Regions from separate parts of the Xanthobacter cornucopiae genome, predicted to be linked through region 1. Evidence: riboswitches for the same ligand, from Rfam matches in the RefSeq annotation. Region 1 holds a riboswitch; the other holds the start of a gene.
What was found. A riboswitch is a leader RNA that binds a small molecule or an ion and turns the genes downstream of it on or off. The one in region 1 is predicted to bind S-adenosylmethionine.
Positions count from the first base shown of each region.

Region 2: linked by a shared signal. The riboswitch ahead of V5F53_RS08755 (homoserine O-succinyltransferase) and the one ahead of V5F53_RS11135 (O-succinylhomoserine sulfhydrylase) in region 1 are both predicted to bind S-adenosylmethionine.

Region 1 covers NZ_CM195531.1:2,524,078-2,538,685, forward strand. Annotated here, with positions in the region: gene V5F53_RS11105 (hypothetical protein) at 1-2,687, opposite strand, end outside; gene V5F53_RS11110 (DNA/RNA non-specific endonuclease) at 2,922-4,922, opposite strand; gene zapE (cell division protein ZapE) at 5,469-6,659, opposite strand; gene V5F53_RS11120 (glutathione S-transferase family protein) at 6,844-7,485, opposite strand; gene V5F53_RS11125 (FUSC family protein) at 7,663-9,879, shown strand; gene V5F53_RS11130 (2'-deoxycytidine 5'-triphosphate deaminase) at 9,970-11,091, opposite strand; SAM riboswitch at 11,169-11,249, shown strand; gene V5F53_RS11135 (O-succinylhomoserine sulfhydrylase) at 11,329-12,561, shown strand; gene V5F53_RS11140 (2Fe-2S iron-sulfur cluster-binding protein) at 12,613-13,593, opposite strand; gene V5F53_RS11145 (non-heme iron oxygenase ferredoxin subunit) at 13,597-13,926, opposite strand; gene V5F53_RS11150 (SDR family oxidoreductase) at 13,923-14,608, opposite strand, start outside.
Region 2 covers NZ_CM195531.1:1,962,299-1,976,906, forward strand. Annotated here, with positions in the region: gene dmeF (CDF family Co(II)/Ni(II) efflux transporter DmeF) at 24-1,076, shown strand; gene V5F53_RS08735 (methionine ABC transporter ATP-binding protein) at 1,519-2,610, shown strand; gene V5F53_RS08740 (methionine ABC transporter permease) at 2,603-3,289, shown strand; gene V5F53_RS08745 (MetQ/NlpA family ABC transporter substrate-binding protein) at 3,377-4,177, shown strand; gene tam (trans-aconitate 2-methyltransferase) at 4,441-5,217, opposite strand; SAM-I-IV-variant riboswitch at 5,350-5,459, shown strand; gene V5F53_RS08755 (homoserine O-succinyltransferase) at 5,497-6,429, shown strand; gene V5F53_RS08760 (sensor domain-containing diguanylate cyclase) at 6,644-7,948, shown strand; gene ettA (energy-dependent translational throttle protein EttA) at 8,001-9,656, opposite strand; partial or broken gene V5F53_RS08770 (IS5 family transposase) at 9,951-10,717, shown strand; partial or broken gene V5F53_RS08775 (hypothetical protein) at 10,782-11,043, shown strand; tRNA gene V5F53_RS08780 (tRNA-Gly) at 11,366-11,440, shown strand; gene V5F53_RS08785 (DUF932 domain-containing protein) at 11,921-13,114, shown strand; gene ltrA (group II intron reverse transcriptase/maturase) at 13,328-14,608, opposite strand, start outside.

The sequences.
Region 1 (14,608 bases):
GCCAGCCGGTAGCTCGCACCGCGATTGAAGGTGAGCGACACCAGGGCTCCGAAGCTGTCCGGCGAAAGCAGATGGACATTCGGCAGAGCGGCGGCGGTGAGGCCGGCGAACCGGGGCACGGTTGCAGCGTAGAACACCTTTTCCGCCAGCTCCCACTCGATGGTGAAGGCGGAGACCTGCGCCACCAGGGCCTGCATCGCGGCGTCGCTGTCGCGCCCGCCGCGATGGCCGATCACGTCCGCGAGACCCGCTCGCGCGGCCGGCGGCAGGTCGGACCAGTCCCGCTCGAACCGCGTCCTGTCCACATAGCCGAGATCATAGCCGAAGCCGATGGTGACGCCGGACGCTCCCTTCGGCCACACCGGCTTCTTCTTGTACACGCGTTCGTAATAGGCCCGGCCGCCGGTTTCGTGCGCGACGATGAGGTCGAGCGCGCGTGCGGAAAGGCGCGGCGGGGGCGGCGCCACCGCCAGGGGTGCGACTTGGCCGGCCCCGCCCCCTTCGGCTCCCCCCAGGCCGGTGGCGCCCTGCACCTCCGCCCGCTCGGCGAACACCGCGGCCGCTCGCGCTTCCGTCTCCACTTCCGCGCCGCCGGGCGCCTCCAGACCGGCTGGGGCGACGCCCGGCCCAGCGCTCTTCGCCGCCGCGAGCGCGTCATTCAGCACCACGGTGAACCGCCTCCCCACGGTGGCGAAGCCGTCGTCGGTCGGATGCAACTCGTCGGCCCAGCGCTCGCCCACCGCGCCGCGCACGTCCACGTGCCAGGCATTGGCGTGCCTCCCGCCGCGATTGCCGCCGCACAGGCCGATCAGCATCTGGTTGAGGCGGTCGATGAGCACGCGCACAATGGCTTGCCGCAGGTCCGCGTCGAGAAGGCCGAGGTGCCGGACCATGGGACCCGTCAGCCACGCGTCCTGGCTGGCCCACAAGGGGTGGCGCGGGTCCCCCGGGCGCGCGGGGATGGCGTGGTCATAGCCGTGGCAGATCACCGGCAGGCCAGGAAAGCGGGCGGCGACATCGGTGAACAGGCGCGTGAAGCCGGCCTCCAGGGCGGCCAGCCGGCGCGTGAACTCACCGGTTTCCAAATACCATTCCGGCGGCTTGCCGGGGGTGTAGGGCCGCAGGATCTTGGTCAGCACCGACACACCGTCCGGGTCCTCGCCGACGATGTCGTTGCCGCTGCCGGACACCAGCAGCGCCCTCGCCTTCCCCTGCCAGCGCTGCAGCCCCTCGATATGGCGCCGCTGGCGGACGACCATGTTCTCCAGCGTGTCGCCGGCGGCGTCGAGGCTCCAGATCGAATAGCCGGCGCCGAGCTGGTCGATGACATCGGCGAGGAACAATGGAAACTGGAACCAGCTGTCGCCCACCGACACCAGCACCGGGCGCGGATCGGCGGCGGCCATGCGGGCCAGGAACTGGTTCTGCCGGCGCCAGCCGGCCAGTTCATTGGCCCAGTTCATGAGCTGGGCGCCCTCAATGCCGATTTCCGGCGTCTCCACCGCCACCACGTCGGGATTGAACCGCACCGCTGGCGCGAACGGCCGCGAGGCCGCGGGGTCCGGCACCAGCAGGCGGCGCACCACATCGTCCGGCACCCCCGGATCGACGATCATCCGCCGCGCCTCGGACAAGGATAGTCGGCCGGTCTCGGGGCGCCAGGCGTCCTCCACTGCCGCCCGCTCCGGCACCGGCAGGGCGGTGACCCCCTCAAGCGCTATCATCGGCGCGGCGAGCGGCGGCGCGAGGCCGGGGATGCCGTCCGGGGAATAGCCCGCCTGCCGCAGTTCATCGGCCAGCAGGCTGCCGACGCGACGGCGGTCCCGGCGCACCAGATCCGGGCTGAAGTTGACGGTGCGCACCAGGGCCCGGAACTCGCCCAGCACCGTCTCCGCCGGGTCGCCCCTCTGGGCCGCGTCCCGCACCCGCTTCCAGCCGTCGCGGATTTCGGGAATGCCGCGAAAGTCCGCCCGCTCGGACAGACGCTCGATGCCGATGACGAAATAGGGAAAGGCCGACACCGGCTGGCCGTCTCCATCGAGCAGGCGGTGGTCATCGCGGTCGAGCGTGAGGCGGGACAGGTCCAGCTCGCCCTTGTCGGCGCGGGCGACGACGATGTTGCCGGCGACGAGCGCGGTGTCGGTGCGGGCGAGACCGATCTCCAGCTCGGCCCGCCCCGGGTCCATCAGCAGCACCTCGGCGCCGCGCCGCAGCGGCGCGATCAGCGGTTCGACCGCCGTAAGGTAGGAGCCGGCGGCGGAGGCCGTCAGCTCCGACAGCAGGTCGAGATAGGGCTTCGCCAGATTGTCGGACGCCACCGAGAACAGGGCGATCTCGCTGGCGAGCTCGCCCCCGTAGGGCAGCGGGCCCAGCAGCGGCTGGTTCACCACGATGAACCGGTCCAGATGCCGCGAATCCAGCTCCTGAAAGCTCTTGCTGGGCGAGGTGACCGACACCACCTCGCGCAGGCCGGTGACCGCGTCGGCGTGGACGAAGCGGGCATGCACGGTAGGATAGAATTTCTGCGCCCAGCGCCGCACATCCACGATGCGCGCGCTGCGCAGCCACACCCGCACATAATCGTCATGGGCTGCGACCGGCTCCTGCGGCTCGCCCACATAGCGGTGGCCATAATCCCGCGCGGCCTCTCCGGAGAGCCGCGCCAGCATGTCGGCAAGAAGTCCCATCACATCCCCCGCACCTGGGCCGCGCCCGCCCGCGGGCCGGCCGCCTCGTTATGGATCGAGCGCGGCGTGCCGCGCTTATACCATCGGCCCCGGCCTTCGACCGGTGCCAAGTCGGTCCGCGCAAGTCGGTCCGCGCAAGTGGGTCCGCGCAAGTGGGTCCGCGCAAGTGGGTCCGCTCAAGCGCCGCGCGGGCTTGACCAAAGCCCCATGCGTGAAGCTCACGGGCCTTTGGCATTACAGACGCAGATCGCCGGGCGTCTCCAAGGGCAGGAACACGGGCTCGCCGCGATCCAGCGCCTCCCGCCCGGCCGCCCTCCGGCGCAGGGGATCGGACGCCACATAAGCGGATAAATCGTATCCCGTCGCCGCAGCGAGATCGCCGACCGCGAGCTGGAAGGTGCGATAGGCGCCCAGCGTGAAGCCTTCCAGCCCCTCGCGGCGGCTCCGCTTATCCAGCAGCTTGCGGATCAACTCACCTTGGCTGAGCAGGTAGGCGGTGGCGTGCAGCCCGGTGCCGTCGGCGTCGAGGGTGACCACCAGCTTCCAGAACTCCAGCGGCACCACCGCCCCGTCGATAATGGTCTCGTCGTCCTCCTCCGGCCCTCGCAGCACCGGGCCGGTGAACACGCTGGCCTTCAGCCCGTAGGTGCGGGCGCTGTCCAGAACGTAGGTCTCAAGCCCCTGCCACAACAGCTTGCCCTGGTTGAGGGTCGCATGCTGGGCGGCGGCGTTCACATAATGGAAGGTGTCGTCATTGGCCTGCTGCGCCTCGTCGGCGGCGCCCCAGTTCGGGTCCTCGCGCCGGACCATGTGGCCGCGATCGATGGCCGGATCGGCGAAATTCGCCGCGCCGAGCTGGATGTCACGCGGCAGGCGCCCGTCCGTCGCCCATTGATCGGCGCCGCGCTTGATCCGCACCGCGCGCGCGCCGTCGATGTTCACCGCCGTCAGCACCGGCAGCTTGAGGCCGGCGGAGTATTTCACCCCGAAATGGGTGTAGCGCAGTTCGTTGGGCTCGGGCGGGTCATCGTTCGGCGCGGCGAGGTCGGCCGCCACCCTGTCCGGCAATCCCGGCCAGGGCGTCGGCGGCGCCCCCTCGCCCAGGAATGCGGTGTCGAAGCCGTTCCGGCCCGCGAAATGCTCCGCCGCGTGGTGCAGATCGGCCCGCTCCTGGCGCTCCAGCGCCAGCCGCACCGCCACCGGCCGCTGGCCCCGCAGCAGGGCCAGGAGGGTGGCCGCGCCGATGGCCGAATTCGCCTTGCCGTATTCTCCCTGGAAGTGAAGTCCCACCACCTTGCCGGTGGCCAGCCTGACAAGAGGCGACCCCGAGTTGCCACCGAGGGTGGTGCAGTCATGGGAGAAGGCGGCACCATCCCCCGGCACCTGGGTCACGAAGCCCGGGGCGAACCGCTTGACCTCATAAAGATCCCGGAAGTAACGGGCCTGATCATCCACGTTGTTGCGGGAATCGAAAGCCGGATAGCCGATCACCGCCACCAGCTCTTCCAGCGCCACCGCCGTCTCGTCCAGCACCAGCGGCGCGGGCAGGGTGAAGCCGGGCGTGTCGAGCCGCAGCAGGGCGATGTCCGCCGACGCGTCGTCGGCGAGATAGGCGATGCCGGCGACCCGCGCCGTGCGGCTGCTGTCGGCGGTGCGATCCACCTCCGCCAGGAAGTCGATGGCGGCGCCATAGGGCTGGCCATAGGGGCTGCGCATGAAGATGGCGCTGCCGTCGGCCTTGCGCTTGGCCACCAGGGCCGCGACATGGCGATTGGTGACGACCAGCGGATGCCCCGCCGCGTCTTCCACCACCCAGCCGGTGCCGGCCCACGACAGCGCATGGTTCAGGAACTCGACCCGCCCGACCGAGGGAATGCGCCCCTCCACGCCGCGGATCAGGTCATCGGTTCCGGTTGGAAAATCCGGCAGGTCCTCCAGCACCACGCCGTCGTTGCGGACCAGCAGCGGCGGCCGGCCGACGCGCTGGACGATGGCTTCCAGCCCGGCAACCATCCGGGGAATGGCGAAGAGGTTTTCACCCCCCCTCCTGGCCTGGGCCCGGAAAGTCTCGGGCACCGCGGCCGGAAGGCCCAGGCGCCACAGCTCCGGCGCTTCCGCCACGGGCGCCAGCGGCGCGGGCAAGGTGCCGTTGGCGACGGACTTCTCGATGGCCTCCCGGACTGCGGGAGTAAGACGTGACCTCAGATGTTCAAGCCGCTCCTCGACGGACGCCATGCCACCCTCCCCCTGCGAAGGACGATCCTCGACGCTGCATCATCCGGCGTGCTGCCGCGCGCGACAGCGGATCACCGCCGCGTTCTGCGGGCGGCTGCCACCTCTTCTTCACGCGACAGAAAGTCTTGGCCTTGAGTGGAAGCAACTCAACAGCAATGGATCGACTACATGTTGAATTGAAAATACATCATGCTGGCGACACAGGACGCGACGAGACCGCAGACACTCCACCGGCGAAAAGGGCAAAAGGCCTCGACCCGCCAGGACCGTGTCACCGCGCTTGGAACAAGGAGAGCTTGGGAGGTACAAAATCCGGCAGGAACAGAACTTGTCAGGAACAGAACCCGGAACACGCAGCGCGAGACCATCGGGCCTGACTGCCTCCTGGCGGTTTCACCGGGCCCTGTGTTTATGGCCTTGCATAACCTTGCGATGACCGACTGAAGGTTGCACGTCCTACGGGCAAAATCAAGGGCGCGCGTTCCGGTGGACGGCGGAGGCCCGCCAGCCGCCCAGCCGGGTCCGGCGGTGCGCGCAGCGGCGCCGTCAGGTCTCCACCAGGCCGGTGGTGTCGCCGGATGCGGTGGAATCGGGACGGCCATGGGGCTTGGCAAGATATTCACTGGACCGCATCTCGTGCAGGCGCGAGACGGTGCGGGCGAACTCGAAGGCCTCGGTGCCCTCGCTCGCCACATAGAGCCCGTCCGGCGCCGCCGCCGCCGAGGCGATCAGCTTCACATTGGCGTCATACAGGGTATCGATGAGCGAAATGAAGCGCTTGGCCTCGTTGCGCTGGTCCGGTCCCATCACCGGGATATGCTCCAGCACCAGCGTATGGAACATGCGCGCAAGGCTGAGATAATCGGGGTTTGGCCCGAGCGGCGCCTCGCACAGGTTGGCGAAGGAGAAGCGCGCCGCCCCGTGGGCCATGGCCGGCACTGCCAGCCGCCGTCCCTTCAGCTCGATCGAGCCGGGGACGCCGCCCGTGGGACCGGCGAGCCGGGCCCAGGCGGCGGCGATGGCGGCGTCCGCCTCCGGCCCGAGCGGCGTATACCAGGTGGACAGGCCCTCCAGCTTTTCCATCCGGTAATCGGTGCGCGATTCCAGCGACAGCACCTTCATGCGGTCCTGGATGGTGCTGATGAACGGCAGGAACAGGGCCCGGTTGAGCCCCCCCGCATAGAGGTTTCGCGGCTCGACATTGGACGTCGCCACCACCACCACGCCATCGGCGAACAGCTTCTCGAACAGCCGCCCGAGGATCATCGCGTCAGCGATGTCGGTGACGTGGAACTCGTCGAAGCACAAGACCTTGGCGTCCTGCGCCAGCGCCGCCGCCACCGGCACGATGGGATCGGCGCCCTTGCGCTCGCCGGCCTTCTGCGCCTGGCGCTCCCTGAAGATGCGCTCGTGCACGTCCCCCATGAAGGCGTGGAAGTGAGCGCGGCGCTTGCCCGTGGGCGGCAGCGCCTCGAAGAACAGGTCCATGAGCATGCTCTTGCCCCGGCCCACCTCGCCGTAGATGTAAAGGCCCTTGGGGGCGGCCGCCGGGGCCCGGCGCTGGAACAGCCAGCCCAGCGAGGACGACTTCTGCGCCAGCGCCTTCTGCCGCAGTTCCAGCTCGAGCCGGGCGAACTCCCTCACCACCTCCGCCTGGGCCGCGTCGGCCTCGATGTCGCCGGCGGCGAGCCGTGCCGCATAGAGCTCCGCAACCCGCGCCGTCGTCTCAGTCACCATGGAACCGTCCCCATGCGCCCGGCCATGCCGGGGCCTCTTCACCGCTGATCTTCGGGGAAGGTGACCGGACGCCCCCTCCGTTGGCGCCTGCTTTAGAGCCTTTTCGCGCGACGGGGGAAGCCGTCGGCGCGAAGAAAATGCCGCGCCTGGAGCAATTCCAGGGCCCGGCGCCGGCGCCCTCCCGTCACGCCGGCCGCCCCGGCAGAGGGTGGCCGGGCATCAGCTCGTAGGGATGCACCCAGCCCGGCAGCGATGCGATGCGCTCCGCCCAGCGAGCGATGTGGGGGAAGCGTGACAGCTCGACGCCGGCCCGCTCGGGATAATAGACGTAGCCCGCCAGCGACAGGTCGGCGATGGTCGGCACCGTCCCCACCAGGAAATCGCTCCGGGCCAGATGCCCGTCGACGATGCCGTAGGCGGCCAGCGCCCGCAGCCTCAGGAAGGCTGTCACGTCGCCCTCCTCCTGGCGCGCCAGCTCCACCATGAAGCGCAGGGTGGCGAAATAGCTCGTGAACTTGTGGTTGTCGAACAGGATCCAGCGCAGCGCCTCGCGCCGCTCCAGCTCGCCCTCGGGCAGGAAGCGGCCGGTCTTGTGGGCGAGGTAGTCGAGAATCACCCCCGACTGGGACAGCCGCACCCCGCCATCCACCAGCACCGGCACCTCGCCCATCTCGTTCACCTGGGCGCGATAGGCCTCGGTGCGGGTCTCGCCGTTGAAGAAGTCCACGAACACCGGCTCCCACGGCACGTCACACAATTGCAGCATCAGCGCCGCGCGGTAGGCGTTGCCGGACTGGGCGAAGCAGTAAAGCCGCATCGGCTGCATGGATGGCCTCCCCTCGCGAATGCATCGTGCTTATAGCAGGATGCGCGAAGGCTGGCGCGCCCGGCTCCAGAGGCGGTCCATCGCCGCGCCGGCGCACCCGCACTGGACAGGAACGCCGAACCATGAAATCTGGCCGCCGCCGACCTGTCGCACGCCGGAGCCGCCATGAGCACCCCCATGACCGCCCCTCCCCCGCCGGCGCGCACGCCTCTGGTGGCGCGCATCGGCGTCTGGCTGGCCGATCATGACCCCGGCGGCATCGACAGCATGCGGGCGCTGCACCTCGGCATCGCCCTGACGGTGGTGATCGCGGTGGGCGCCGCCACCTCGCAGATGTTCGGCCTGGGCATGACCATCACCTTTCCGCTGATGGCCGGCACCGGCGCCCTCACCCTGATCTCCTTCAATCCCGCCGCCAGCCGCCGCACCGAGGCCCGCACCATGGCGCGGCTGTTCCTGGTGTCGGCGGCGTTCCTGGTGCTGCTGGCGCTGGTGGGCCCCGGCGACAGCCCCGAGCGCGCCATGCTGCTGAAGCTGCTGCTGGTGCCGCTGTCGTTCTGCGCGCTGATCCTGCGGCGCTACGGCATGGATGGGCAGAGGTTCGGCCTGGCGCTGATCCTGGTGGCCACCGTGGGCACCATCCTCCACCCCACCCGGGTCGAAGCTGTGCTGCTGCTGCTCGCCTTCTGCCAGGGGGCGGTGGCGGCGGCGGCGCTGCGCCTCTCGCCCTGGCGGCCCTCGGCGCTGGCTGCCTACGTGCAGTCGACCCACGATGTCCAGGCGGCGGTGGCCGCCTATCTGCGCGAGATGTCGGAGGCGGTGCGCGCTGGCCGCCCCTTCACCGACACCGCCCCGCACGAGGTCGAACGCCTGCGGGCCCGGGTCTGGAATGCCCTCGGCAACGCCATCGCCGAGGACCCCGGCGCGCGCGGCGACTTCGAGGCCCTGCGCGCCAAGTTCTACCGTCTGCGCGTGGCGGTGCAGCTGCTGGCCGGCTGCATCCCGCACGACGTGACGAACACGCCGGACTGGCGCAGCCCGTTCGCCGCCGCCGCCGACCACGTCGCCCGCCGGCTGGAGGCCATCGACGTGCGCGACGTGCACGCCGAGGAGCGGTTCGAGCGCGCGGTGGCCCTGCTGCGCGCGCACGCCTTCTCCACCGCCCTGCCGCCCGAGGCCCGCTTCGCCCTGATGCGGGCGCTCACCGCCTTCGACCGGCTGGCCCTGGTCATCAACGGCATCGAGCTGGCCGAGACGACGCCCTTCCCCTCGCCCCACCCGCCAGAGGGCAACGCCCCGCCGGTCGGGGGGCCCATCCCGCTTCTGCAGCGCGCCGCCGGGGGGGCCTGGCAGCTCTCCGCCCCGCTCAAGGTCGCCTGCCAGGGCCTGGTGGCAACCTCCATCACCACGGCGCTCGACCTCGGCGTCGGCCTGAGCCATGCCTATTGGGCGACCATGACCGTCATGTTCGTCATCGGCAACAGCGTCGGCGAAACCTATGTGCGGGTGCGCTACCGGGTGGTGGGCACGCTCGTCGGCGTGGTCATCGGCATCGTGGTGTTCCTGGCCCTCGGCGACACGGTGTGGCTGCTGGCCGGGCTCTGCATGTTCGCGCAGGTGACCTCCATCATCACCCAGAAGGACCGCTACGATGTGGCCTCCGCCGCCGTCGGCTTCTCGGTGGTGCTGGGGCTGCACCTCATCGACGGCCTCGGCACCGGCGGCATGCTGGCCCGCATCTACGAGACCGCCATCGGCGCGGTGGTGGCGCTCGCGGTCTCCTACGTGGTCCTGCCGGTCTATGTCACCGATCAGCTCCGGCCCGAGGTACACGGCATCCTGAAGCGGTGCCGCGATGCCTTCGCCACTTGGTGGCCGCACCCGGGCAAGGCCTGCTCGGCCGCCTCCCAGGTGCTGGCGGTGCGGCAGCTCGGCAGCCGCCTGCCGCAGTTTGGCGCCGAGCAGGCGTTCGGCCATTCCGCCGGGGACGTGGCCAACATCGTCTCCACCCTCGACGTGCTGGTGACCTACCTCGCCCTGATCGAGGACATTTCCGGCCGCCTCGCGGTGTCGCAGTCCACGGACGAGGTGGTGGCGGTGGTGGAGGCGGCGCGGGCGCGCACCCTCACCGCCTTCGCAGTGGTGCTGGGCGAGGGCGGGGCGCACGGGCTCGCGGCCGCGGCTCCGGCCATCGACGCGGCGGTATCCACCGCCCTCAACCTCGCCGATGAGCCCAAGGTGAAGGAGGCCCTGCCGCTGGTGGCGGACTATCTGGCCTATTCGGACGCTGTGCTGCGTCCCCTGCGGGAGCTGCGCGCGGCGCTGCAGGAGGCCACCCCATGGCAGAAGGAGCGCACGCTGGCCGCCAGCATCGCCCCCATGAAGGCGAACTGAGGCCGGCGCCACCGGGCTTCGAGCCACCCGCCGCCCGGCGCCCCGCGTGTGCGCACCGCACGATCCCGCGCGCCTCGCTCCTGCGTGCCTTCACCCTTGCGCGAAAGGCTTGAAATGCTTGGAGAGCTTCAGGCCCTGCCCCTGGTAATGGGAGCGCATGTCGGTGCCGTACAGGGCTCCGGGCCGGGTCGCCATGCGTTCATAGACCAGCCGCCCCACGGTCTGGCCGTGCTCCAGGATGAACGGCACCTCGCGCGAGCGCACCTCCAGCACCGCGCGGGCCCCCCGCCCGCCGGCGGCGGCGGCGCCGAAGCCGGGATCGAAGAAGCCGGCGTAATGCACCCGGAATTCGCCCACCAGCGGGTCGAACGGCACCATCTCCGCCGCATAGTCCGGTGGCACGTGCACTGCCTCCCGCGAGGCCAGGATGTAGAAGGCGTCGGGGTCGAGCACCAGCGCCCGGCCATCGCCGCGCACCCGGATGGGCTCCCAGAAATCCTCCACCTCAAGCGCGCCCGACTGGTCCATGTCCACGACGCCGGTGTGCTTCTTGGCGCGAAAGCCCTGCAGGCCGCCGAGGGCTTCCCCGGCAAGGTCCACGCCAAGCGCGATACCGCCTGCCGCCACGTCGGGATGCGGCGCGTCCACCAGGCACTCCCCGGCCTGGAGGCTCAACAGCTCCAGGTCGCCGAGCCGCGCCACCCCGCGCCGGAACCGCACCTGCGACAGCCGCGAGCCGGTGCGCACCAGGATGGGGAAGGTCCGGGGCGAAACCTCCAGATAGAGCGGCCCCTTGTAGCCGGCGGGAATGGTGTCGAACGCCCGCGCCCCGTCGGTGATGACGCGCACGAACACGTCGAGCCGGCCGGTGGAGCTCTTGGGATTGGCGGCGGCGGCGAGGTCGGCGGGCAGCTTGAGGCGCTCGAACAGCTCCACCAGATAGACGCAGCCGGTTTCCAGCACCGCGCCGTTGGTCAGGTCCAGCTTGTGCAGCGCCAGCGCGTCAAGGCGCTCCTGCACGCTGACCCCGGCGCCGGGCAGGAAGCTGGCACGGATGCGCCAGGCACTGCGGCCGAGCCGGAGATCCAGGCTCGCCGGCTGGATCTGGTCGGGATCGAGGGCGCGCCGGCAGGCGATGGCGCCCGTGGCCTTGAGCCCCGAGATGGCCTCCGCGGGCAGGATTCCCGGCTTCAATACATCGGGCACGCGCATCCCCACATCCGCTTCGCCAGCCGTCCCGTTCGATTTACAGAACGAATTCCTTGACGCCAAGGGGCGGCCGGCATTACTGATCCGCCCGTGGTCACTTTGAGCCGGCCGGCTTGCTGCCACGTTAAACCAGAATGCTAAAAGGCCGGGGATGAGCGGATCGACAGCCGCGCATGTGCCGCGAACGCGCGGACAATGCAAGCGGTTATCCGCAACAGCTCCTCGGCCATGGAGTGAGCCATGTCGTCGGCGTCCGACCCCGAGAAGCCCCGCCCCGCCGCCTTCACGCCCCGGGACCCGCGCACCCTGCACCCCGAGACCCGCCTCGTGCACGCGGGCACCACCCGTTCGCCGTTCGGCGAAACCTCGGAGGCGCTGTTCCTCACCCAGGGCTTCGTCTACGACACCGCCGCCTCCTGCGAGGCGCGCTTCAAGGGCGACGATCCCGGCTTCGTCTATTCGCGCTATTCCAACCCCACCACCGCCATGTTCGAGGAGCGCATGGCGCTGATCGAGGGCGCGGAGGTGGCGCGGGCCACCGCCTCCGGCATGGCGGCGGTGCATGCGGCGCTGCTGTGCCAACTGAAGGCCGGCGACCATGTGCTGGCGGCGCGCGCCCTGTTCGGCTCCAGCCGCTGGATCCTGGAAGACTTCCTGCCCCGCTTCGGCGTCGAGGTGACGCTGGTGGACGGCACCGACCTGGCCGCGTGGCGCGCCGGCATCCGCCCCGACACCCGCGTCGTGCTGCTGGAGAGCCCCACCAACCCCACCCTCGACATCATCGACATCGCCAGCGTGGCCGAGATCGCCCACGGGGTGGGCGCCTGCCTGGTGGTGGACAATGTGTTCGCCACGCCTCTGCTCCAGCACCCGCTGGCCCTCGGCGCGGATGTCGTGGTCTATTCCACCACCAAGCATGTGGACGGCCAGGGCCGCTGCCTGGGCGGCATGGTGCTGTGCTCCCAGCAGTTCCTCACCGATCACCTGCAGGTATACCTGCGCCAGACCGGCCCTTCCATTTCCCCGTTCAACGCCTGGGTGATGCTGAAGGGCCTGGAAACCCTTGGCCTGCGCGTGGACCGGATGCAGGCGAGCGCGGCGCGGATCGCCGATTTCCTCGCCACCGCCACGGGCGTGGCGAAGACCCTCTATCCCTTCCGCGACGACCATCCCCAGGCGGCGCTGGCGCGCCGGCAGATGAGCGGCGGCGGCACCCTGGTCACCTTCGTGGTGGAGGACGGCAAGGCCGGCGCCTTCCGCTTCATGGACGCGCTCAAGGTCATCCGCATCTCCAACAATCTCGGCGATGCCAAGAGCCTGGTCACCCATCCTGCGACCACCACCCACCAGCGCTTCACCCCCGAGGCGCGGGCGGAAATGGGCATTTCCGACGGCCTGCTGCGCCTGTCGGTGGGCCTGGAGCACCCCGACGACCTGATCGCCGACCTCGCGGAGGCGCTGACGGCGGTCTGAGCGCCGCCGGCGAAACACCGTGGGACGGGGGCGGCGCCGGTCGCCTCCTTTTCAGAAGAAGCGGTCGAACCGCACCCGCCCGGCGGGCAGGCCGGCCTCGCGCACCAGCAGCGTCTCCAACGCCTGCATCATGGGCGGCGGGCCGGCGCAATAATAGTCGAAGGTGTCGATGGAACCGGCGAGCCATGCCGCCGCCACTTCGTGCACCAGCCCATGCGCCAGCCCCCGCACCCGCTCCCCCGACACCACCGGCACATAGGTGAGCCGCGCACCGAGGCCGGTCAGCGCGTCCAGGCGGGCCACATCCATCACGTCGGCGCCGGCACGGCCGCCATGGAAGAACACCACGCGCCGGGGCGTCTCCTGCGCCGCCACCGCGCGGGCGATGGAGAGCATGGGCGCGAGCCCCGAACCGCCGGCGAGGCATACGATGTCCCGCGCGCTCGGCCGCAGGTGCGCGAGGCCGAACGGACCGTCGAGAGACACCTCCGCCGGGGGCGCCGCGAACAGCCGCTCCGTCATGCGCCCGCCCGGCACCCGGCGCACCATCACCTCGAACACGCCGGCCGGATTGGGCAGGTTGGCGAGGGAATAGGCCCGCTCCAGCCCGTCCGGCAGAGCCAGCATGACATATTGGCCCGGCAGGAAGTCCGCCGCCCCCTCGGCCCGAAAGCGAAAGGCGCGGATGTCGTGGGTGACGTCCGCCCCCCCGTCCAGCACTGCCCGTCGCCGGGCCGGCGGCACCGGCGGCACGCAGGCCGGGTCCTGCCGCACCTTCACGGCGCAGTCGCCGCGCGGCCGGCTCTGGCAGGCGAGCACCCGCCCCTTGCGCCGGTCGCGATCGGAAAGGCCGGGCGCCTGCGGCCAGAGATCCTCCACCGCACCGGAGACGACGTCCACCTTGCAGGTGCCGCAGCCGCCGGCATTGCATTCGTAGGGCATCCCGAACCCGGCCCGCAGGCCGGCGCGCAGCAGCGTTTCCCCAGCGGCGCAGTCGAACGCCGCTCCGTCGTCGAGCGTGATCCGGGCCATGGCTCAGGCCACCAGCACGATGACGTCGCCGCGCACCTCGAACCGATGCACGCGCAGGGGAAGGGTGCACGGCGCGCCGCAGGGCGCGCCGGTGTCCAGCGCGAACGCCCCGGAGTGCCACGGGCATTCCACCACCAGCTCCTCGGCGTCGATCTCGCCCTCCGACAGGGACGCATCGCCATGGGTGCAGGTGTCGTCGGTGACGAAGAAGCGGCCGCCGGTACGAAACACCGCCAGCGGCGGCCGGCCGGGCCGCTCCACCTTGAGCGCCCCGCCCTCGGGCACGTCTGCGGCGCGGCAAAGGACTGCGTCCTCGCTCAATGTGTCGGTCATCGTGTGAACTCCGCCAGGGAGAGGCCCCGCCCCTCCGGCCCCAGGGCCAGGTAGCCGCCATCCACCGCCAGCGTGGTGCCGGTAATGAGGGAGGCGCGGGACGAGAGCAGGAACGCAACCGCCTGCGCCACCTCGCGCGGGTCGCCCACCCGGCCGGTGATGTGCAGCGGCGCGGCGATGCGGTCGGCCGTGGCCCGATCGCCCTTCGACAAGGCGGCGATGGGCGCGGACCAGGTCCAGCCCAGGGACACCGCGTTGACGCGGATGCCGTCGGCGGCAAGGTCCAGCGCCTGCGCACGCGTGATCTGCTCGATGGCGGCCTTGGTGGCGGGATAGACCCAGCGCCCCGCCTGGGCGACGCGCCCCGAGACGCTGGTGAAATTCACCACCGCCCCGCCGCCCCGCGCCGCCATGTGCGGCCGGGCGGCCTGGAGCAGAGCGATGCCGCCGAACACATTGACATTGAAGGCCGTCGCCCAGTCGGCGCGGGACGAGGCCGGACCATGGTCGATGTAGCAGGCGGCGGCGTTCACCACCGCGTCGATGCCGCCGAACCGCGCCACCGTGGTCGCCACTGTTGCGGCGATGGCGGCATCCGCCCCCACGTCGGTGGCGAGGAACAGGCCGCTGTGGCCCAGGCCCTCCGCCACCCGCGCGCCGCCCTCGGCATCGATATCGGCGA
Region 2 (14,608 bases), 560 kb from region 1:
TCGCGACGATCGAGGAACAGGCCATGTCCGAGGACACATCGATCCCAGCCCCGTCTCCGGCCGATGCCGGCCTTGTCGACGCGGGGGCGCACAGTCACGTCTTTCTCGGCGCGAACCACGAGCGGAACACGCGCCGCACCCTGTGGGTGGTCGTCCTCACCGGCGTGATGATGGCGGGCGAGATCGTCGCCGGCACCCTCACCGGGTCCATGGCGCTGCTCGCCGATGGATTCCACATGGCCACCCATGCCGGCGCCCTCGGGGTGACCGCCCTCGCCTATGTCTACGCCCGCCGTCACGCGGCCGATCCGCGCTTCTCCTTCGGCACCGGCAAGGTGGGCGACCTCGCCGGCTTCGCGTCGGCGCTGGTGCTGGGCCTGGTGGCGCTGGGCATCGCGCTGGAATCGATGGCGCGGCTGCTGGCCCCGGTGGAGGTGGCATTCGGCGATGCCATCGCGGTGGCGGTGCTCGGCCTCGGCGTCAATATCCTGAGCGCGCTGCTGCTGAGCGGCGGACATGCCCACGGGCACGGCGATCACGGGCACGGCCATCATGGACACGGCCATCATGGACACGGCCATCATGGACACGATCATCACGGGCACCACGGGCACCACGGGCACGACCATCGCCACGCGCACGGCACCGCCGGCCACGACGAGGACAACAACCTGCGCTCGGCCTATGTCCATGTGCTGGCGGATGCCCTGACCTCGGTGCTGGCGATCGTGGCGTTGATGGCGGGGCGCTATCTCGGCTGGGTCTGGTGCGATCCGCTCATGGGCATCGTCGGCGGCGTGGTGATCGCCCGCTGGTCGTGGAGCCTGCTGCGCGACACGGCATCCGTGCTGCTCGACACCACCGACACCCATGTGGCGCAGGACGTGCGCGAGGCGGTGGAAGGGCCCGGCGACGCCGTCATCCGCGACCTTCACGTCTGGCGCGTGGGACCGCAGGCGCGGGCCGCCATCATCAGCGTGAGCGGCTCGGCGGGCGATCCGGTGGACGCCGCCACCATCCGTCGCCGCCTCGCCCCGGTGGACGAGGTCGTGCACCTGACCGTGGAATGCCGCTGAACCACGGCCGGCGATCCGACGGAGCGCCCGAGACCAGGGCTACCCGCCCGCTTCCGCGCCACCCCCACCCCAAGGAATCGCCGCCGTGACGGGTGGACCAACGGTGGCAGGCGGCGCAGGGGGCCGCCGGCCACTTTCACTTTTCATCAATGTCGATTAATCTTATTCACATGACCCTTGACGTGTTCTGTTAACAGAACGATATTGCCTGTAAATCCAGGCTGCCTTGGCGCGGCCGAGCCGTGGGGCCAGCCGTGTCGATGTGTCGCCCAATCCCGTGATCCGCCTGTCAGCCGCAGCGCTCGATGCGGGGTTGACCTCCATCGCGCGCCGGCGGGCCTCCCCTTCCAGACCTGTGGCCGCACGTCATGTCGAGCTCCCATCCCCATCGAACACCATTCGATCTGACGAACGCGCCGAGCCTCCCACCCTGGAGCCTCCCGTGAACGCCCCCGTTTCCGTCGACCCCTCGGTTCCGACCGCCGCGTCGGCGCCGGTCATCGTCTTCGACAAGGTGGAGAAGACCTATGCCGCCCGGCGCGGCCAGGCCCCCGTCACCGCCCTCTCCGACATCTCGCTCGCGGTGCCGGAAGGGGTCATCGTCGGCGTCATCGGCCGCTCGGGCGCCGGCAAGTCCACCCTGATCCGCCTGGTCAACGGGCTGGAGAAGCCCTCCTCGGGCCGGGTGGTGGTGGACGGCACCGATGTCGCCGCATTGCCGGAACAGGCGCTGCGCGCCGAGCGCCGCTCCATCGGCATGATCTTCCAGCATTTCAACCTGCTGGCCCGCCGCACCGCCTATGACAACGTGGCCCTGCCGCTGGAGATCGCCGGCCTTGGCAAGGGCCAGATCAAGGCCCGGGTGGAGCCGCTGCTGGAGCTGGTGGGCCTCGCCGACAAGCGCGACCGCTATCCGGCCGAGCTGTCCGGCGGGCAGAAGCAGCGTGTGGGCATCGCCCGCGCGCTCGCCACCAATCCACGCGTGCTGCTTTCCGACGAAGCCACCTCCGCCCTCGACCCGGAGACCACCAACCAGATCCTCGCCCTGCTGCGCAAGGTGAATGCCGAGCTGAAGCTGACCGTGCTGCTCATCACCCACGAGATGGCGGTCATCAAGGCGGTGGCCGACCGGGTGGCGGTCATCGACGGCGGCCGCATCGTCGAGGAGGGCACCACCTACGACGTGTTCGCCCAGCCCCGCCATCCCACCACCCGCGCCTTCCTCGCCGCCCTCACCGGCGCCAGCCTGCCGCCCTATGTGGCCGACCGGCTGAAGCCCGCGCCCGGCCCCGGCCGCGACGCACTCATCCGCATCGTCTTCACCGGCAGCCATGCGACCGACCCGGTGTTGTCGCAGGTGGCGCGCCAGCTCGGCGTCGATATCAACATCATCCAGGCCCAGGTGGACGAGATCGCCGGCCAGCCGTTCGGCGTCATCGTCATCTCGGTGCCGGGCGACGGCGCCACCATCGCCGCCGTCGCCGACACGGTGAAGCGGCTGAAGCTCAGCTGCGAGGTGCTCGGCTATGTTTGATTTCACCTTCGGCCTGCTGTCGCCCGCCATTGTCGACCTCATCATCGACGCCACCTACCAGACCCTCTACATGGTGGCCGCCTCCGGCCTGCTGGGCACGGCCATCGGCCTGCCGCTGGGCGTGTTCCTGGCCACCAGCCGCGCCGGCGAGCTGTTCGCCGCGCCGTGGGCGAACCACATCCTGGGCCTGGTGGTGAATGCCGCGCGGTCCACCCCCTTCATCATCCTGGTGGTGGCCATCATCCCGTTCACGCGGCTGGTGGCCGGCACCTCCATCGGCACCAACGCCGCCATCGTGCCGCTGACCGTGGCGGCGGCCCCGTTCATCGCCCGGCTCATCGAGGCCTCCATCCGCGAGGTGGACCAGGGCCTGGTGGAAGCCGCCCGCGCCATGGGCGCCAGCCCGCTGCAGATCGTCGCCAAGGTGCTGTTGCCGGAGGCGCTGCCCTCCATCACCCTCGCCCTCACCCTCGCGGTAGTGTCGCTGCTCGGCTATTCGGCCATGGTGGGCGCGGTGGGCGGGGGCGGCCTCGGCGACCTCGGCATCCGCTTCGGCTACCAGCGCTTCATGCCGGAGGTGATGGCCACCGTGGTGATCGTGCTGATCGTGCTGGTGCAGGGCGTGCAGACCCTGGGCGACGGCCTCGCCCGCCGGCTCGACAAGCGCCACCGGGGCTGACGAGCGCCCCTCCCCTCTCGCCCCCGCCGTGCGCGGGTGCGCCAGACATCGGCTCCGGCCGCCCCTCACCGTGATGGAAAGACACCCATGACGCTCACCTCCACTTTCGCCTCCCTCAGCCTTGCCGCGGCACTGACGCTGACGGGCCTTGCCACCGGCGCCGCCCGTGCCGAGGCGGTCAAGGTCGCCGTCACCCCCGGCCCCCATGCGCAGATCCTGGAGGCGGTGAAGCCCATCGCCGCCAAGAAGGGGCTCGACATCTCAATTGTCGAATTCTCCGACTATGTGGTGCCGAACGCCGCGCTGGCCTCCGGTGAAATCCAGGCCAACTCGTTCCAGCACAAGCCCTATCTCGACGCCCAGATCGCCGATCGCGGCTACAAGATCAGCCCGGTGGGCTTTACCGTGAACTTCCCCATCGGCGTCTATTCCAAGAAGTACAAGAGCTTCGACGACATCCCCGCCGGCGCCTCCATCGCCATTCCCAACGATCCCACCAACGGCGGCCGGGTGCTGCTGCTGCTCGCCGACAAGGGCTTCATCAAGCTGCGTCCGGACGCCGGCGTGAAGGCCTCGGTGGTGGACATCGTGGAGAACCCGAAGAAGTTCAAGTTCGTGGAGATCGACGCCGCCCAGCTGCCGCGCTCCCTGCCGGACGTGGACGCCGCCGGCATCAACACCAATTATGCCAAGGAAGCCGGTCTCGACCCGGTGAAGGACCCGATCCTGCGCGAGGAGCCCAAGGGCCCCTACGTGAATGTCATCGCCGTGCGCACCGAGGACAAGGACAAGCCCTGGGTGAAGACCCTGGTGGAAAGCTACCAGTCGCCGGAGGTGAAGACCTTCATCCTCGAAACCTTCAAGGGCGCCGTTCTCCCGAGCTGGTGAGCCCGCGCGCCCGCCGGGTGCCTCCCGTTCCTCCCGGTGTCCCGGCCCTGGCCGGGGCGGCGGACCCCACTGGGCGCGGACCTTCGCGGGTCCCGCGCCCTTTTTCTTGGGCCCTCCGCCACGCGCGGCCGGGCCCCGCCGCATCGGGACAAGGCGTGGATCGCGCCCGGGCACATCGCCTCTCCCCGCGGACCGCATGCGGCGGCACGCGGCTCCGATCCAGGCTCGCCCCGAAAGCGCCGCCACAGATCGGCCGGCCCCTCCTAGCCGCGCCGCTGCGCGACGATGAACAGGCGCGGGAAGGCGAGCAGCACCCTGCCGTCGACCTGCTCCGGATAGGGGGCCAGCAGCCGCTGGCGGTATTCCTCCAGGAACTGCGCCTTCTCGTCCCCCTCCAGCGGGTCGATGAAGGGCCGCAGCCCGGTTCCCTTCACCCACTCCACGATGGCCGGCGCCCCGTCGAGGGCGTGGTTGTAGATGGTGTGCCAAATGTCCACCCGCGCCGCGCCCGGAATCAGCAGATCATAATAGCGCCCAGGCGGCGGCAGCACCGTGCGCGCGCCCACCGCGCCCGCCAGCTTCTCCGCCCACGGCCCGGTCATGGCCGTCTCGCGCATGGCGACGTGTGAGGGCTCGTCCAGGTTGTCCGGCATCTGCACCGCCAGCACCCCGCCGGGCGCGAGCAGAGACAGCAGGCGCGGAAACAGCGCCGCATGGTCCGGCACCCATTGCAGCACCGCATTGGCGAAGATGAGATCGGCCGGACGGGGCAAGGTGAAAGTCGCGGCGTCCGCCAGCTCGAACCGCGCCTGGGGCAAGCGCTTGCGCGCGGCGTCCAGCATGGCCGGCGAGCTGTCGAGGCCCAGCAGCTCGGCCTGCGGGAAGCGCGCCGCAATGAGTTCCGTGGAGTTGCCCGGCCCACAGCCCAGATCCACCGCCAGGGCGGCGCGATCAAGGGGAACCTGAGCCAGCAGATCGCGGGCCGGACGGGTGCGCTCGTCCTCGAACTTCAGATATTGGCGGGCGTTCCAATCGGCCATCCCCGAACCTCCTTGAGCGGGCAGCCCGATACAATAGCACCAGCCGGCAAAGAAACGCGCGCGCCCTTGCTTGGCCCGCTGGCAAAGAAACGCCGGGCCCGTTGCCAAGACCCGCCGGCGGGAGTAGAGACGACCCTACATCAAGAGTTGGGGCGACGCCCAACACCAACCTGCCGATCCGGGCAAGGTGGTACTCTCCGACCAGAGAGGATGTGGCCGAGCCGGCAACCGAACGGATCAAGCCACGCGCGTCGTTCCCGATAAGCCGAGGACGACGCCATGCCCATCAAGATCCCCGATCTGCTGCCCGCCCGCCGCACGCTGGAAGCGGAAGGGGTGATGGTGATGAGCGAAGGCGATGCCATTCGCCAGGACATCCGCCCCCTGCGCATCGGCCTCCTGAACCTGATGCCCGACAAGATCACCACCGAGGTGCAGATCGCCCGCCTGCTGGGCACCACGCCGCTGCAGGTGGAATTGACCCTGGTGCGCATCACCGACCACGTCTCGCGCAACACGCCCGAGGACCACATGGCGGCCTTCTACCGGCCGTGGGCCGAGGTGCGGCACGAGCGCTTCGACGGCTTCGTCATCACCGGCGCGCCGGTGGAACACCTGCCATTCCAACAGGTCAGCTATTGGGACGAACTGGCGCAGGTGCTGGACTGGACGCAGACCCACGTTCACCGCACCCTGACCATCTGCTGGGCGGCGCTGGCCGCAGCTTACCATTTCCACGGACTACCGAAGCACAACCTGAAACAGAAGAGCTTCGGCCTCTACCGGCACCGCGCCCTTGCCCCATCCTCGGCTTTCCTGCGCGGCTTCGCGGATTCGTTCGATGTCCCCGTCTCCCGCTGGGCGGAGGCGCGGGCCGACGACATCCCCCCCGGGCGTGGCCTCGCCGTGCTGGCCGAAAGCCCTCAGACCGGTCTCTGCCTGCTGGACGACCCCCGCCATCGGGCACTGCACATGTTCAATCATCTGGAGTACGATACCAACACCTTGGCGTCGGAATACTTCCGCGACGCGGCGAAGGATCCCGAGACACGTCTTCCGGCCCATTATTTTCCCGGCGACGACCCGAGCGAGCCTCCGGAAAACCGGTGGCGCGGCCATGCGCATCTCCTGTTCGCCAACTGGATCAATGAGATGTACCAGACCACGCCGTTCGAGCTGGGCCAGATCGGTCACGCCCTTGCCGCTGAATGACCGCCCCGCCAGGAGCATGCGTGAAACCCGGCGCCCGCCCCTGCCCTCCCGGCAGCGGGCGCCCGAGGGCCCGCTCATGGCGTCAGAAGTATACATTGACAAGGATCGCCGGCCAACCTAGAGTTTTTACGGTAGCCTAGTAACCGCCCATTCCGCGAAGCTGTTATCGAATGACAATCAGGTTGGAGCATGCGCCGTAGGACCCAACTCCGCCATGGATGACAGCAACGTTTTAGATGAAGTGCCGCTGCAGCGCGCCAGCGAGCCGTCTCAATATTGGGTGTGGCAACTCAACAAGAACTGCGAATTCAGTTTTTCGTCCTCGGCGAGCACGAGCATCCTGGGCATGACGCCTGAGGAAATCATCGGGCGGCCCTATTTCTCGCTGCTCCCGGATGCCGGCTCCCCCGATTTCGAGCGCGCCTTCCGGGCCGCTGTCGCCGACGGCCGGTCCATCGAGAACCTCGTCTACAAGACGCTGCATGCCAACGGAACGGTCCGGGTGCTTGAAGTCAGCGGGGCCCCGGTGCGCCGCGACGACGGCGCACCGGACGGTTTTTTCGGCGTCAGCACCGACATCACCGGGGAAACCGGCACCGACAAGAATCTGCTGGACGCGCAGACCATCTACAAGGAAGCGCCCGTCGCGCTGTGCGTGGTCAACCGCGATGGCCGCTACACCCGCGTCAACGGCCAGTTCGCGCGCGCGGCCGGACTGCCGCCGGAGCGGATCATCGGCTTGCCCGTGTCCGAGCTCTCGCTGGAAGCCGCGCAGAACTTCGAGAGCAACATCAACGTGTTCGACCTCGGCGGCGAGGTGCCGGAGCACGAGCTGAGGTGGCGCGGACGCTCATTTCGCGTCGCCATGGAGCCGGTGCGCGGCCCGGGCGGAGACATCGTCGGCGGCAGCATGGCCCTGATGGACATCACCGACTACGACAAGGCGATCCGCGGCCTGACCTCGGCCAACCGGCGCTTCCAGATCCTGGCGGAGCGCGACTACCTGACCGGCCTGTTCAACCGCCGGCAGTTCGAGAAGATCTTCCGGACCGAGCTGGCGGCGGCGCGGCGCGAGCACGTGCCGCTGTCGCTGCTCATCGTCGATGTGGACCAGTTCAAGTGCTTCAATGACCATTATGGCCACACCTCGGGCGACAACAGCCTGCGCGAAGTGGCGCGGGCGCTTGGCAGCGCCTGTTCCCGTCCCCGGGACGCGGTGTGCCGCTATGGTGGCGAGGAATTCGTCGTCGTCCTTCCGGGCACCGACCCTTCCGGCGCTTGGGTGGTGGCGGAGCGGGCCCGGCGAGCGGTGCTGAGCCTCTGTCTGCCCCATGAGAAAAGCGACCTGGGCCGGCTGAGCGTCAGCATCGGCGGCGCCACCCTGACGCAGATTCCCAAGATCAGCGATCTCACCAATTACCGTCAGGCGCTGCTCAAGACCGCTGATACCGCCCTTTACGAAGCCAAGCAGGCCGGCCGCAACGCCGTGCGCATCGCCCGCCCGCCCATCGGCACATGAAGCCGGCCCTGACCGGGCCGGCGCGCCGGCGGCGAACCGCCGACGCGGATACTCACCGCGAGAACTTCTTGTACTGGATCCGCTTGGGAATGAGCGAGTCCGTGCCCAGGCGGCGCTTCTTGTCGTCCTCGTAATCGGCGAAATTGCCCTCGAACCACTCCACGTGGCTGTCGCCCTCGAAGGCCAGCATGTGGGTGGCGACGCGGTCCAGGAAGAAGCGATCATGGGAGATGATGACGGCGCAGCCGGCATAATCTTCCAGCGCCTCTTCCAGGGCGCGCAGGGTTTCCACGTCGAGGTCGTTGGTGGGCTCGTCGAGCAGCAGCACGTTGCCGCCGCGCTGCAGCACCTTGGCGAGGTGAACGCGGTTGCGTTCACCGCCGGAGAGCATGCCGACCTTCTTCTGCTGGTCGCCGCCCTTGAAGTTGAAGGCCGCGCAATAGGCGCGCGAGGGAATCTCCTTCTTGCCCACGTAGATGATCTCGTTGCCGTCGGAGATTTCCTCCCACACGGTCTTCTTGTCATCCAGCGCGTCGCGGCTCTGGTCCACGTAGCCGAGCTTCACCGATTCGCCGATGGAGATGGTGCCGCCATCGGGCTTGTCCTGCCCGGTGATCATGCGGAACAGCGTGGTCTTGCCGGCGCCGTTCGGGCCGATGACACCGACGATGCCGCCCGGCGGCAGCTTGAACGACAGGTCGTCGATCAGCAGCTTGTCGCCGAACGCCTTGTTGAGGTGATCGAAGGCGATGACGTTCTGCCCCAGCCGCTCGGCGACGGGGATGACGATCTGGGTCGCCGAGGGCTGGCGCTCGGACGCCCGCTGCACCAGGTCTTCGTAGCGCTGGATACGCGCCTTGTTCTTGGCCTGGCGGGCCTTGGGCGAGGCGCCGATCCACTCCTGCTCGCGCGCCAGGGCCCGCTGGCGGGCCTCGTCCTCGCGGCCCTCCTGCTGCAGGCGCTTCTGCTTCTGACCGAGCCAGGAGGAATAATTGCCCTCGTAGGGAATGCCCCGGCCGCGATCCAGCTCCAGGATCCAGCCGGTCACATTGTCGAGGAAGTAGCGGTCGTGGGTGACGATGAGGATGGCGCCGGGATACGTGCGCAGGTGCCCTTCAAGCCAGTTCACCGTCTCGGCGTCGAGGTGGTTGGTGGGCTCGTCGAGCAGGAGAAGCTCCGGCTGCTCCAGCAGCAGGCGGCACAGGGCCACGCGGCGGCGCTCACCGCCGGAAAGCCGGGTGACCTCCCAGTCGTCGGGCGGGCAGCCGAGCGCGTTCATCGCCTGCTCCACCTTCGAATCGAGATCCCACAGGCCCTGGGCCTCGATCTCGTCCTGAAGGCGGGTCATCTCGTCCGCCGTCTCCTCCGAATAATTCATGGCGAGCTCATTATAGCGCTCCATGATGGCCTTCTGCTTGGCCACGCCATCCTCGACGTTCTGGCGCACGGTCTTGTTGGGATCGAGCGGCGGCTCCTGGGGCAGGTAGCCCACGCGCACGCCGTCGGCCGGGCGGGCCTCACCGGAATAGTCCTTGTCGATGCCGGCCATGATGCGCAGCAGCGTCGACTTGCCGGCGCCGTTGGCGCCGAGCACGCCGATCTTGGCGTCCGGATAGAAGGAGAGCTGCACATTATCCAGGACCTTCTTGCCGCCCGGATAGGTCTTGGTGAGACCGTGCATGTGATAGGCATACTGGTAGGGGGCCATAAGCCGCCAGCTCCGTGTGGGGGGTCGCGAAAGTTGGCGTTGTTCTAGCCGCGCGACCGGGATGCGGCAAGCCGCGCTGTAGGCTCCATCAAGGCCCCTCCTCCGTGCGCCGCCGCGCCCGCCTCGATACGCGCCGGGAGACGCCCCCCTCGAGCAGCTGCGGAGCATCACCGCCGCCAGTCCCCCCGGATCCCCGCCGACCCCCATCCCGCCCTCCATCCGCTAGAGCGTGGCCCCATAAATTTGCGATTGGGCAGAAGGCGTGATTCAAGCTCCCGATTGGGGGAGGACAGAATGCGACGCCACGCGCTGACCGACGAGGAGTGGGCGATCGTTGCGCCGTTACTGCCGAACAAGGTGCGGGGGCGTCGCGCGGGGGGATGATCGTCGGGTGATCAACGGCATCCTGTGGCGGTTTCGCACTGGGGCACCTTGGGGGGATGTGCCGGAGCGCTATGGTCCACGTACAACCCTATACAACCGTTTCGTGCGCTGGCGTGCCGCCGGGGTTTGGGACCGGCTGCTGGAAGCGGTCTCGACGGCCTATGACGGCGACATCGTCATGATTGATAGCTCCTGCGTGCGGGTGCACCAGCAGGGTGCCGCGATAAAAAGGGGGACCTAAGCGGCGACGATGATCGTTGCATGGGACGCTCCCGGGGCGGACTGACCACCAAGATCCATGCCCTGGTCGACGCCGAAGGTCGGCCGATCCACCTCACGCTGACCGCCGGACAGGCCGGCGATGCTCCCGTGGGGCGCGAGCTTTTGGCCCACGTCCCACCGGGAGGCATCCTTCTCGCCGACAAGGCCTATGACGCCGACGCTATCCGCGCCGAGACGGCACAGCGCGGCGCCTTTGCCAATGTGCCGCCGCGCACGATCGCAAGCGCACCTTCGCCTTCAACCCGTGGCTCTACCGCCAGAGGAACCAAGTCGAGCGCTTCTTCAACCGTATCAAGCAGATGCGCGGTCTCGCCACACGCTAAGACCGACGCCCGGACAACTTCCTGGCAGCCCTCAAACTCGCAGCCGCACGCATCTGGATCAAAGCCTTATGAGTCCGCTCCCTAGGACAGCAATGCTTTCCGCAGACGCGTGGCCGACATAGGCGCAGCGGCGGTGATCCCATCCATGAGCCGCAAGGGCAATTGCTGGGGCAATGCACCCATGGAGAGCGTCTTCCAGACCCTGAAAACCGCGCGGGTCCATCATCGTCTCTATGCCACCAGGGCCGAGGCGAGACGAGACGAGACGAGACGAGACGAGACGAGACGAGACGAGACGAGACATGTTCGGGTACATTGAGGGCTTCTACAATCTCCGCTGCCTGCATTCGGCCCTCGGCGACATCAGCCCTTCCAAAATGGAACGAAGAGCGGCTTAACCCCGTCCACTTTTCGGGGAAAGATCAGCACAAACGGGAAGCAAGACTCACACCAAGCGCCCTCCGGCAAACCTCGGGTGGTTCAAAATGCCCATCCGTGAGTTTCCAAACGGGCTTTCAGACGGCATCACTTCGCGCCCGCGTGGCGCCATCGACCCAAGAAATCAGATTTCTCCTATATATTTCAGAATGATAAAGTGGAACGGCAGAGCAACAATCCACAGGCTGGAAAGCCTCGCGCCTCACAAGCGTTGCATTCTTCTGCAGCTGCTGGCATATAAACGCACCGCCAGCGACGGAACGACCTCGCGGCGAGATGGATGCGGGTGTAGCTCAGGGGTAGAGCACAACCTTGCCAAGGTTGGGGTCGTGGGTTCGAATCCCATCGCCCGCTCCAAATTTTCCCAATAAAATCAGATAGTTAGCAAGCGCCCTTCGGGGCGTTTTCTGCTTCCAAAGCTCCACGCTGCGGGCGTTGGAAGCGGAACGGAAGCACCTGCATGAAAGTCGCCGGATAGCATGGCGCGCTGACGGCGCCCTTCCTGCGCCTCTGCCAGACGCAATGCCAAGTCGAAAACGCCGGCAAATGGCCTCTGCGTCACCTGCCCTGTAGTCCCAGAACGCCCGGTGCTCTCAGGCATAGATTCGTCTGGATCTGTGGCCCATCCGAGATCAGGCGGTCAGCGAGGCGGATCTGCCAACCAATGACATCATCTGCCGGTCGTTCGGGAAGCGACGGCGGGGAAGGCTCCGCTCGACGTGACGCATCTCTAGGCACCTCACCGTGCCGATAAGAGTGAGAGGCCGGATGGGATTTCCGTGACGGGTTGAGGGCCGAGAGAGAGTCTTCCGGCGCCCGTCATGGAGGTTGTTCCCCATGAACATGCAGGTTCTGGATGCCGGTCGCGACGTCAGTGGCGGCTACAAGGTGGATGTCACGCGCGGCGAACGGGTCGGCCGCGTGTCGTCGGAGTGGTTCGCGAGGCCGGACGACGAACGGTTCCTGTCGCTGGGCGAGTTGGCCGCGATGGTGCGGGGCCGGGCCGATCACAGCCGGTCGCGCCTGGTGGAGACGTCCCGCATCCATGTGGAGGCGAGCCGCTCCAATGCCGAGCGGCTGGCGCTGATCCTGCCAGGCGCGGACGCGCCCGTCGAGCCGAACCATTGGTCCTTCGGCCAGCTCGCGGCCCAGACCGGGGCGCCGGCCGCCTATCTGCGCCAGCTTCCCGCCGCGCTGGCCGGTATCAATCTGCAATATGGCCTGACCGCGCACCGCGCCGAGCAGATCAAGACGTTTGAGACCGCCAATGGCCGCGTCGAGTTGCGCGCTGTCACCGGCCCGGACTATGGCCGCATCTATGATCACGAACTGGTCGAGGCGGTGCAGCGCATTGCGGGGAACGGCACCGGCGACACGCGCTGGAAGGTGCCGGGCGTGCTCGACTGGTCGACGGGCATCTACAATCCGCGTGTCGACATCACCAAGGATACGACGACGCTCTATGCCTCCGACCGCGACGTCTTCCTGTTCCTGGTCGACGATCTGAACCCGATCGAGGCCGGGCGTTTGCCCGACGGCTCGCCAGACCTCTATTTCCGGGGCTTCTATTGCTGGAACTCGGAGGTGGGCGCCAAGACGCTCGGCATCGCGAGCTTCTATCTGCGTGCCGTGTGCCAGAACCGCAATCTCTGGGGCGTGGAGGATTTCCAGGAGATCACCATCCGCCACTCCAAATACGCCGCCTCGCGCTTTGCGCACGAGGCAGCGCCGGCACTCACCCGCTTCGCCAATTCCTCGCCCATGCCCTTCGTCAACGGCATCAAGGCCGCACGGGAGAAGATCGTCGCGCGCACCGACGAGGACCGCAGCGACTTCCTGCGCAACCGGGGCTTCTCCAAGGCCGAGACCGCCAAGATCATCGACACGGTGCTGGCCGAGGAAGGGCGCAAGCCCGAGAGCATCTTCGACTTCGTGCAGGGCATCACCGCGGTCGCACGCGACAAGCCGCACCAGGATGCGCGGCTCGACCTCGAGGGCCGGGCCAAGAAGCTGCTCGATCGAGCGGCCTGACTGCCGGAAAGCCGGAGATGCGGACACCCGTGTCTCCGGCTTTGCGGCTTTGCGCTTGTGCGGATCTGCGGTTCTGCGGCGTCGCCCTGTAGAGTAGGGATGAAGCGCCTTGCCCCGTTACTGGGGCAGGTTTCTTCATCCCCCTCTCCGAACCGGACGTGCAAGTTTCCCGGCATCCGGCTCTCCATGCGTGGCGATTGCCACGGGTGGCCCTCACAATAGGGCGAGGGTGTTGGTCGCCTCCCAGAACTTGTTGGCTCCGTTCAGGAACCACTCATCCGGGGTGGCGTTCCATCCGTTCGGTATACGTATGCCCCGGTCCGGGAAGCGTTTCTGGTGAGCCTCGGTAAACAGAGCGACTTGCCGTTTGCCGTGTTGCCAGCGTTTTCGCTTCCCGCTCCTCGATTGCGCATATTGGCGGAACAGCTCCGCCCACGTTGTTTTATCGTGTTTCCTGCGCAACCAAAGAGTAATGCGCTGATCCAGCCACCAATCGAGTTTGCCAAACTCCTTCCACGCCCGTGAGGCATATCGGTAGTAGTTTCGCCACCCGATGATCATTGGATTGATGGTGCCTATGAGATCGGCGAGAGTCCGGCCGGTTGGCGTTTTCCTCACCTTGCCCTTGATCTTGTCGCGCAACAATTGCAGCTTGCTCTTCGGGATGAAGAGATTGCCGACGTGCCGGCCCGTTGCGGGCGACCGTTGCTGTACGACTCGATAGCCGAGAAAGTCGAAGCCTTCTCGGACATCGGTGATGCGGGTCTTTTCCATCGACAACTCCATACGCAATTCCTCTTTGAGGAACTGCGCCAGCGCGTGACGCTCCTCTTCGGCCTCCTGCCGGGTTCCTTGCACGAGGACGACAAAATCGTCCGCGTAGCGCACCATGTAGAAGGTTGGACGGCCAAGCTTGCGATCCCAGCTGTGGCGACCGCTTACTTTGCTTACTCCCTCCCTTGGGTCAGGAATCCAGCGTTTATATCGCTCGTCGATAGCCGACAGATAGATATTGGCCAACAACGGCGAGATGACGCCCCCTTGCGGGGTTCCCGTCACCGGATGTCGAAGATTGCCCTCGATCATGATGTCCGCCTTCAGGAATGCGAGTACGAGCCGCAGGACCTTGGGGTCCCGAATGCGACGACGTACCCGCTCCATGAGCACGTGATGATCGATGGCGTCGAAGCAGCCCTTGATGTCCCCCTCGATCACATAGCGGGTCCAGGATGGACCAGTGGATGAAGGATGCAGGCGTTGTTGAATTCGCGCCAATGCATCATGAGTGCTTCGACCGGGCCGGAAGCCATACGAGATGGGATAGAAATCCGCCTCGAATATGGGCTCCAGCACCATTTTGAGCGCCATTTGAACCAGTCGATCCTTCAGCGTGGGGATGCCCAATGGCCTGAACTTTCCCGGCTTTCCCGGCTTCGGAATAAGCCTCTGCCGGACAGGTTGTGGCCGGTAAGTTTCTTGCCGTAGGTCTTGCCG